3 regions of the Deinococcus terrestris genome follow, and region 2 is predicted to be linked to each of the others. Evidence: riboswitches for the same ligand, from Rfam matches in the RefSeq annotation. Region 2 holds a riboswitch; each other region holds the start of a gene.
What was found. A riboswitch is a leader RNA that binds a small molecule or an ion and turns the genes downstream of it on or off. The one in region 2 is predicted to bind cyclic di-GMP.

Region 1 (2,194 bases), on a different contig from region 2:
TTCGGCAGGGAGGGTGGAGGTCGCCGTGCCCGTCGTGGCGCTGTCGCTGTTGGCCACGCTGCCCACGTAGGTCACGTTGAAGCTCGACTTGTCCGACACTGTGGTGACGACCTCGTTGGACGTCTGGCTGCTGGTGGTGTTGCCAGTGGGATCGCTGGGGTCCTGGAAGCTCGCCGTCGCGGTGTTCTTGATCTGGGTGTTGGCGGGCGTACCCACCGCTCCCGCCACTCCCACTGCCAGCGCCACAGCCAGAGCCACAATCTTCGTATTCACTTTCATCTTCTTCTCCTTGGATTCGCTTCGGGCGTCGTGGCCCGGTGACGACTGATGGGTGTTACTTCACCTGCACGCGGAAGCCGAGCGTCTTCTCGGTGCCGGCAGGTAGGGCGGCGATGGTCCAGCGCACCGCCTGGTACTCGCCCGGCTTGACCTCAACCTCGCGGGTCACGGCCTTGCCGTTCTCGGTCACGGTGATCTTTTTCTTGAGGGGGGCGGGGGCAAAGGTCTTGCCGCCGTCGATGGAGTACTCGGTGCGGACGCCTGCGGCAGCGCTTCCATCTGGCGCGACGTACACGTGACCCGCCGGAACCGGCAGCTTCACGGCGACGTTTGCCAGCGTGCGGGCGCTGACGTTGCGGGCGGTGACAGTCTGTGCGAGCAGGTCGCCGGGGCGGACCTTGGTGTAGTTCGGCGTGCGCTTTTCGGTCGCCTTGCCGTCCACCTGAACGGTCTGAATCAGCGACTGGGCGAGGTCGAGCACCAGGGGCGAGGCGCCCTGGGCCAGGGCCAGGCCGGGCAGCGCGAGCAGGAGGGGAAGGGTCAGGCGATTCATATCAGCGGCTCTCTCCTTGGCAGGAAGGGACGCCGACACGACAGACCGGCGCACGCTTCCCCTGGGTGGGGGGTCCGTTTCGCCGGTCGCACCACTGGCTCCTCATGCGGCAGGTGCCCGAAATACACCGCATGGCTCTACGCCCGAAACGACAGCAAGGTATTCAGCAAGCCATAACAGTTCCCTTACGTGATTTCTAGGAACTCTCATTAGATTCTCATTTGTAGGATGGTGATGCGGCGATTTGGTCCGGGGGCGTCCCTGTTACAAACCGTTGGAGCTGGGCACGCCATGCTGTCGCGTACGGAGGTCACCGGTATGGCGCGTGTCACGCGGTACAGCAAGTTCGAGGGCGAACTCGACCAGCTCGACTCCAGCGAGCTGATGCAGATGATTCAGGAAGCGCTGCTGGGGCAGGGCATGAACGATCCCTACGACCCCGATCCCAACGCCCGGCCCAGCATGGACGACCTCTTCGACGCGATTCTGGAGGCACTGGCCGACCGGGGCATGATCCCGGAAGAGCAGCTTCTAGAAGCCCTGCAAGCCGACGACGTGCGCGAGACGCCGCTGGGTCAGCAAATCGAGCGGCTGATGGACAAGCTCCAGCAGGACGGCTTTATTCGCAAGGAGTTCGACGAGGAGCCGGGACAGGGCGGCCAGGGCCAGAGCGGCGAGTCGCGCTTTCAGCTCACTGACAAGAGCATTGACTTTCTGGGCTACAAGAGCCTGCGCGACCTGATGGGCGGCCTGGGCAGAAGCAGCGCGGGCGCCCACGACACCCGCGAGTACGCCTCAGGCGTCGAGATGACGGGCGAACTCAAGAACTACGAGTTCGGGGACACCCTCAACCTCGATACGACGGCCACGCTGGGCAACATCATGGGCAAAGGCTTCGACGCGCTCGAGGAATCCGACCTCGTGATCCGGCAGGCTGAATACAACTCGTCGGCGGCGACCGTGGTGCTGCTGGACTGCTCGCACTCCATGATCCTGTACGGCGAGGACCGCTTCACGCCCGCCAAGCAGGTCGCGCTCGCGCTGGCGCACCTGATCCGCACCCAGTACCCCGGCGACACGGTCAAGTTCGTGCTCTTCCACGACTCGGCCGAGGAAGTGCCCGTCGCCAAGCTCGCGCAGGCACAGATCGGGCCGTACCATACGAACACGGCGGGGGGCCTGCGGCTCGCGCAGCAGCTCCTGAAGCGCGAGAACAAGGACATGAAGCAGATCGTGATGATCACCGACGGCAAGCCCTCGGCCCTCACGCTGCCCGACGGCCGCATCTATAAAAACGCCTATGGCCTCGACCCCTACGTGCTGGGCGCCACTCTGCGCGAGGTCGCCAACTGCCGCCGCTCG
Region 2 (2,194 bases):
GAGTTGCTTCACTTCCCCCGCCACCTTTTTCAGCTCAGTGCGCAGGCTGGTTTGGGGGCTCAAGTCATTGCTGTCGTCAAGATAGGTGTAGTACATGATGCCCTTGACCCCAGCACCCAGTGCTTGCGAGGTCATGTTGTACACCTCAGCGTTGGTCGGCATCCGCTGGCCGCTCCAACGGAAGCTCTGGACGTTGCCGATCGGCATAACGCCCTTTTGCAGCGCTTCGCGGACCGTAATTTTCATGGCCCGGTAGACGGCACTGAGGCCATCGCCACCACCAATTGGGTAGATTTGGTTGCCCGTAGCGTCCGTTGTACCGAAGTACGCACTGCGTGGGTCTGAGAAACTGACGCCAAGGCTCGCGTAAGTCAGCCGAGTCGGGTCGAGTTGTTTGATCACTTGAGCACGTGCCGCAACTTGTTCCGGGGTATAGTTGATCTGGCAGTCGTCAGCGACCTTCCAACCCAGAATTCCAGGTTCATTTCGGAGGGCTGCCACAGATTGGCTGTTCACGTCTTGTATGATAAGCTTCATACCTTTGGCATGAGCTGCTTGCACAAGCTTACGCATAGGGCCAATGTCGTCTACAGCATCGAGCATGGCAACTGTCATGCTGTTAAATCCCATTGCAGCGATGTCATTCATGTCTTTGAGGCGGCGTGTGGCTGTGCCGGCCCAAGACACATGATAAAAGCCCATGGGGAACATGCTCTCCCCGGCTACGCTGAGCGTGCCCCCCGGATCAATGCTGACAGCGTTGCTAAGCAGGCTGGGGCGCAGGGGACGCGTCTGATAGGTGGCGAGCGTGTCTTGGACGGTGCTCACCTCGTCAGGAGTGGCAAGCACCTCGGCCGACACTTCCGCCGGATCGTTGGCTGTGCCCGACGTGGGAGGAGTCGAAGTCATGTCAGGACGCACCACCGGCGTCTGAGAACAGGCGCTGAGCAACAGAGCCAGCGCGAGGGCACACATTTTGTTGTTTCTCACAGTTCCTACTTTCGGTAACCCAGCGGACTCATCGAGATGAGTTCTGTGGCTTTGCGTCACCTCCTCGCGGAGGCTTTGCCTTTGTCGGTTTAGGGGACGTAGCGGCGCTCAGTGAGCTTTACAAACTCTTCATGCGCCCAATCTATCGCACCGACCTCACAGTTTTATGACTGAGAAGTGTGACTACAGCCGCCCCCGTTGGACGTGCTAGGTTGGCCCCTGAACTTGCATGGCAGACACAAACAGAGTGTGGCCGGACTCGGCGCCTCAGCGCCTGCGAAGCGATGTGGGTTGGACCTTCGCAGCCTCATTGGTTTCCAACCTGGCACAGTTCGCGTTGATCTCGGCGCTGGCCCACTGGTCGAGTCCCCGAGTCGTTGGTCAGTATGCCTATGCACTGGGGGTAACAGGGCCTATTTTTCTGTGGTTGGGCCTGCAACTGCGCAACGTCATGGTGACGGACGTCAAGGACGCATTTAGCTTCGGCACCTACGCGACGTTGCGTGCACTCTCGCTCGCAGCCGCCCTCACACTTGTGGCTGCCGTCTTCTGGAATAGAGGCGAATGGTGGGTGATCTTCGCGTTGGCGGTCGCCAAGCTGTTCGAGGGCTTGAGCGAACTCATTTATGCCCAGCTTCAGCGCCACGGACATCTCGACTGGATCGCGCAGGGAGTGCTGATTCGGGGCCTACTGAACACTGCGCTCCCCCTGGGGCTTTTTGCCCTGACCCGCGACCTGGCGGTGGCTGCCGCTGGGGTGACACTGGTCAACTTGTTGACACTTCTTGGATATGACCTGCGCCGCGGACGCCCCTTTCTACCCCCCATAGGCCTGTTGAGGTGGCCCGACCTACAGCAGCTCGTGCGAATGGTGTGGCCGCTCGGTGTCGTGGCCGGTTTGGTGTCCCTGAGCGCCAACATCGCTCGCATTGCCGTCGAGCATGAGCTTGGAAGCGAGGCCCAAGGCATTTACTCGGCCCTGAGTTACGGGTACATCGTTGGCGGTGTGGTCATCGGCGCTGTCGGAACGGCGTTGACCACCCAGTTCGCCCTGCGTTTCGCGCAAGGAGACCGCGCAGGCTTCCTGGGACTGACCGCTCGGTTTATGCTGCTGTCGCTGGGCGTCGGGCTCCTGAGCCTGCTCGCAGGCTGGTCTATCGGCCCCTGGGCGCTGCGGCTGCTTTTTGGAGAGGAGTACGCTGCC
Region 3 (2,194 bases), on a different contig from region 2:
CACGACATCCACACGCTGATCGTGGGGCGGCACCTGACGGGAGTGGGGGCGCTGGAGTGACCCCCAGGGTGGAGGCGGTCAGCCTCAGCCCGGAGCACGGCTTCAGCAAGGCACCCCAGCCGGAGGTGCGCCTCCTCGCGGGCCTGGGCGTGGAGGGGGACGCGCACGCGGGCCACACGGTGAAGCACCGCTCGCGGGTCGCGCAGAACCCGGACCAGCCCAATCTGCGGCAGATTCACCTGATCCACGCCGAACTGCTGGAGGAACTGGCCTGGCAGGGCTTCACGGTGCGCCCCGGCGACCTGGGAGAGAACCTGCTGACGCGGAGCCTGGACCTGCTGGGCCTTCCCACCGGAACCCGCCTGCATCTGGGCGGAGAAGCCGTGGTGGAGGTCACGGGCCTGCGGAACCCCTGCGGCCAGATCGACGCCTTTCAACCGGGACTGCTCGCGGCGGTGCTGGGACGCGACGAGCACGGCGGGCTGGTCCGCAAGGCGGGGGTAATGGGCGTGGTGTTGACGGGAGGCGTGGTAAGGCCAGGTGACGTGGTGCGAGCAGAACTGCCCCCGGAGCCTCACCAACGGCTGGAGCGGGTCTGACGCCAAGAGCCACTGACCCGGAAACGAGCCGCACGGACGCCCTTGAGGAACGAATTTCCGCATCGAAGGACCCACCGCACTTTAGACCACATGAGTCTGTGTGCAACTCCAGCTAATGAGTCAACTCATCATTGGTTTTGCCTGCCCCTCTAGGTTGTGGGTGGATAGCCACAATCTGGTGCTATCCGAGGGGCTGTGAAACCTCGTTCCTTATACGGGCACCTGGAACGGGTGGAGCCAGTGGTGCGACCGACTCGGGACATACCGGACTGGTGTGTCATTAGCCCCCGCTGTGTTATGGCAGCAGCCCCCACGCTTCTTGGTGGGTGCGGCACCGCTCAGCCATAACCCGTTGCGAAAGGAGGCATGGAACCGGCTCGGGGAATTCCCCTTCCGGTGAGATGACGTTCATTGTTTTGAGACGGATTCCGGCCCAACAGGGACACACCCTGGACAACCCAAACGGATTTGCAAAGTTGCAGAGCAGAGCGGTTGACCGAAGCGGACATCTCTGGATCAGGGTGTTCCCAATTCGGTCACGGGGTGCACGCGAGCTGTGTGAGCGCCCCAAGATCCCCGGTTCGCCTCATTACGCGCTAAGCGGGGTGAATGCTTTGCGGTATCCGGACACTGCCGTTTTCCCAGACCAAGTTCCCGAAGGACCAAGCCGGGGTGGAGTGGTCCGCAGAAGTCCTCATTCCCGATCAAGGAGACTATCATGGCCCTTCTCCCTTCCCGATATGGATGCGCCGCCGCACTGCTGACCCTAACCCTGCTGGCCAGTTGTAGTACCCAGACTCCCAGCCCTGGCCCGAACCCCCAGCCCCCTGCAGGTTCAGAGGACACCGTCAGGCCGACACTGAACCTGACCTCGCCGCAGCAAGGCAGCACGGCCAGTGGCAGCCTGCTTCTTCAGGGGACCGTCCGCGACAACGTGGGGCTCAGCCGCCTCACGTACCGCTTCGGCAACGGCAATGAACAGGTGCTGACCCTGCCCGCGGACGGCGCCATCAGCCAGAGCCTGTGTCTGTGCGGCCTTACGGCGGGGACCTACATCCTGACCGTCACCGCCTATGACGCGGCAGGCAACAGCACCTCGGTGGCCCGCACCGTGACGGTCACGACCGGCAGCGGCACGGGCACACCTGCGGACACGCAGGCGCCCACCTTCACGCTGACCTCTCCCGCTGCCGGGGCGAGTGTGCAAAATCCCGTGCGTTTGACCGGAACCGCAACCGACAATCAGGCCGTGACCCGCATCACCTACCAGCTCGGCAGCGAACCCGAGGTTGCGCTGGACGTGACGCCCGGCCCCACGGTCAACCTGGACACCCTGCTGCCTTCCCTCCCGGTAGGAACGCAGACAGTCAGCTTGCGGGCCTACGACGCCGCTGGCAATGCCTCGAGCCCCGTGCAGGTCACGTTCACCGTCAACCCGCCCAGCACCCAGCCCGGTGATACCCAGGCGCCCAGCGTCTCCCTGATCTCGCCCACCAACGGCGCCAGCGTCACGGCGCCGGTGAGAGTGCAGGGCCGGGTCACCGACAACCAGGGCGTGACCCGCGTCGTCTACGCGCTCGACAACGGTCCCGAGA

Region 1: another riboswitch for cyclic di-GMP. It lies ahead of F8S09_RS06240 (DUF11 domain-containing protein); the one in region 2 lies ahead of F8S09_RS17150 (hypothetical protein).
Region 3: another riboswitch for cyclic di-GMP. It lies ahead of F8S09_RS11130 (Ig-like domain-containing protein); the one in region 2 lies ahead of F8S09_RS17150 (hypothetical protein).

What each region holds. Positions count from the first base shown of each region.
Region 1 covers NZ_WBSL01000002.1:20,765-22,958, forward strand. Annotated here, with positions in the region: gene F8S09_RS06235 (hypothetical protein) at 1-279, opposite strand, end outside; gene F8S09_RS06240 (DUF11 domain-containing protein) at 335-832, opposite strand; cyclic di-GMP riboswitch class II at 904-987, opposite strand; gene F8S09_RS06245 (vWA domain-containing protein) at 1,151-2,194, shown strand, end outside.
Region 2 covers NZ_WBSL01000024.1:9,697-11,890, reverse strand. Annotated here, with positions in the region: gene F8S09_RS17150 (hypothetical protein) at 1-990, opposite strand, end outside; cyclic di-GMP riboswitch class I at 1,001-1,080, opposite strand; gene F8S09_RS17145 (lipopolysaccharide biosynthesis protein) at 1,277-2,194, shown strand, end outside.
Region 3 covers NZ_WBSL01000004.1:219,345-221,538, reverse strand. Annotated here, with positions in the region: gene F8S09_RS11140 (acyl-CoA dehydrogenase family protein) at 1-60, shown strand, start outside; gene F8S09_RS11135 (MOSC domain-containing protein) at 57-599, shown strand; cyclic di-GMP riboswitch class II at 779-863, shown strand; gene F8S09_RS11130 (Ig-like domain-containing protein) at 1,318-2,194, shown strand, end outside.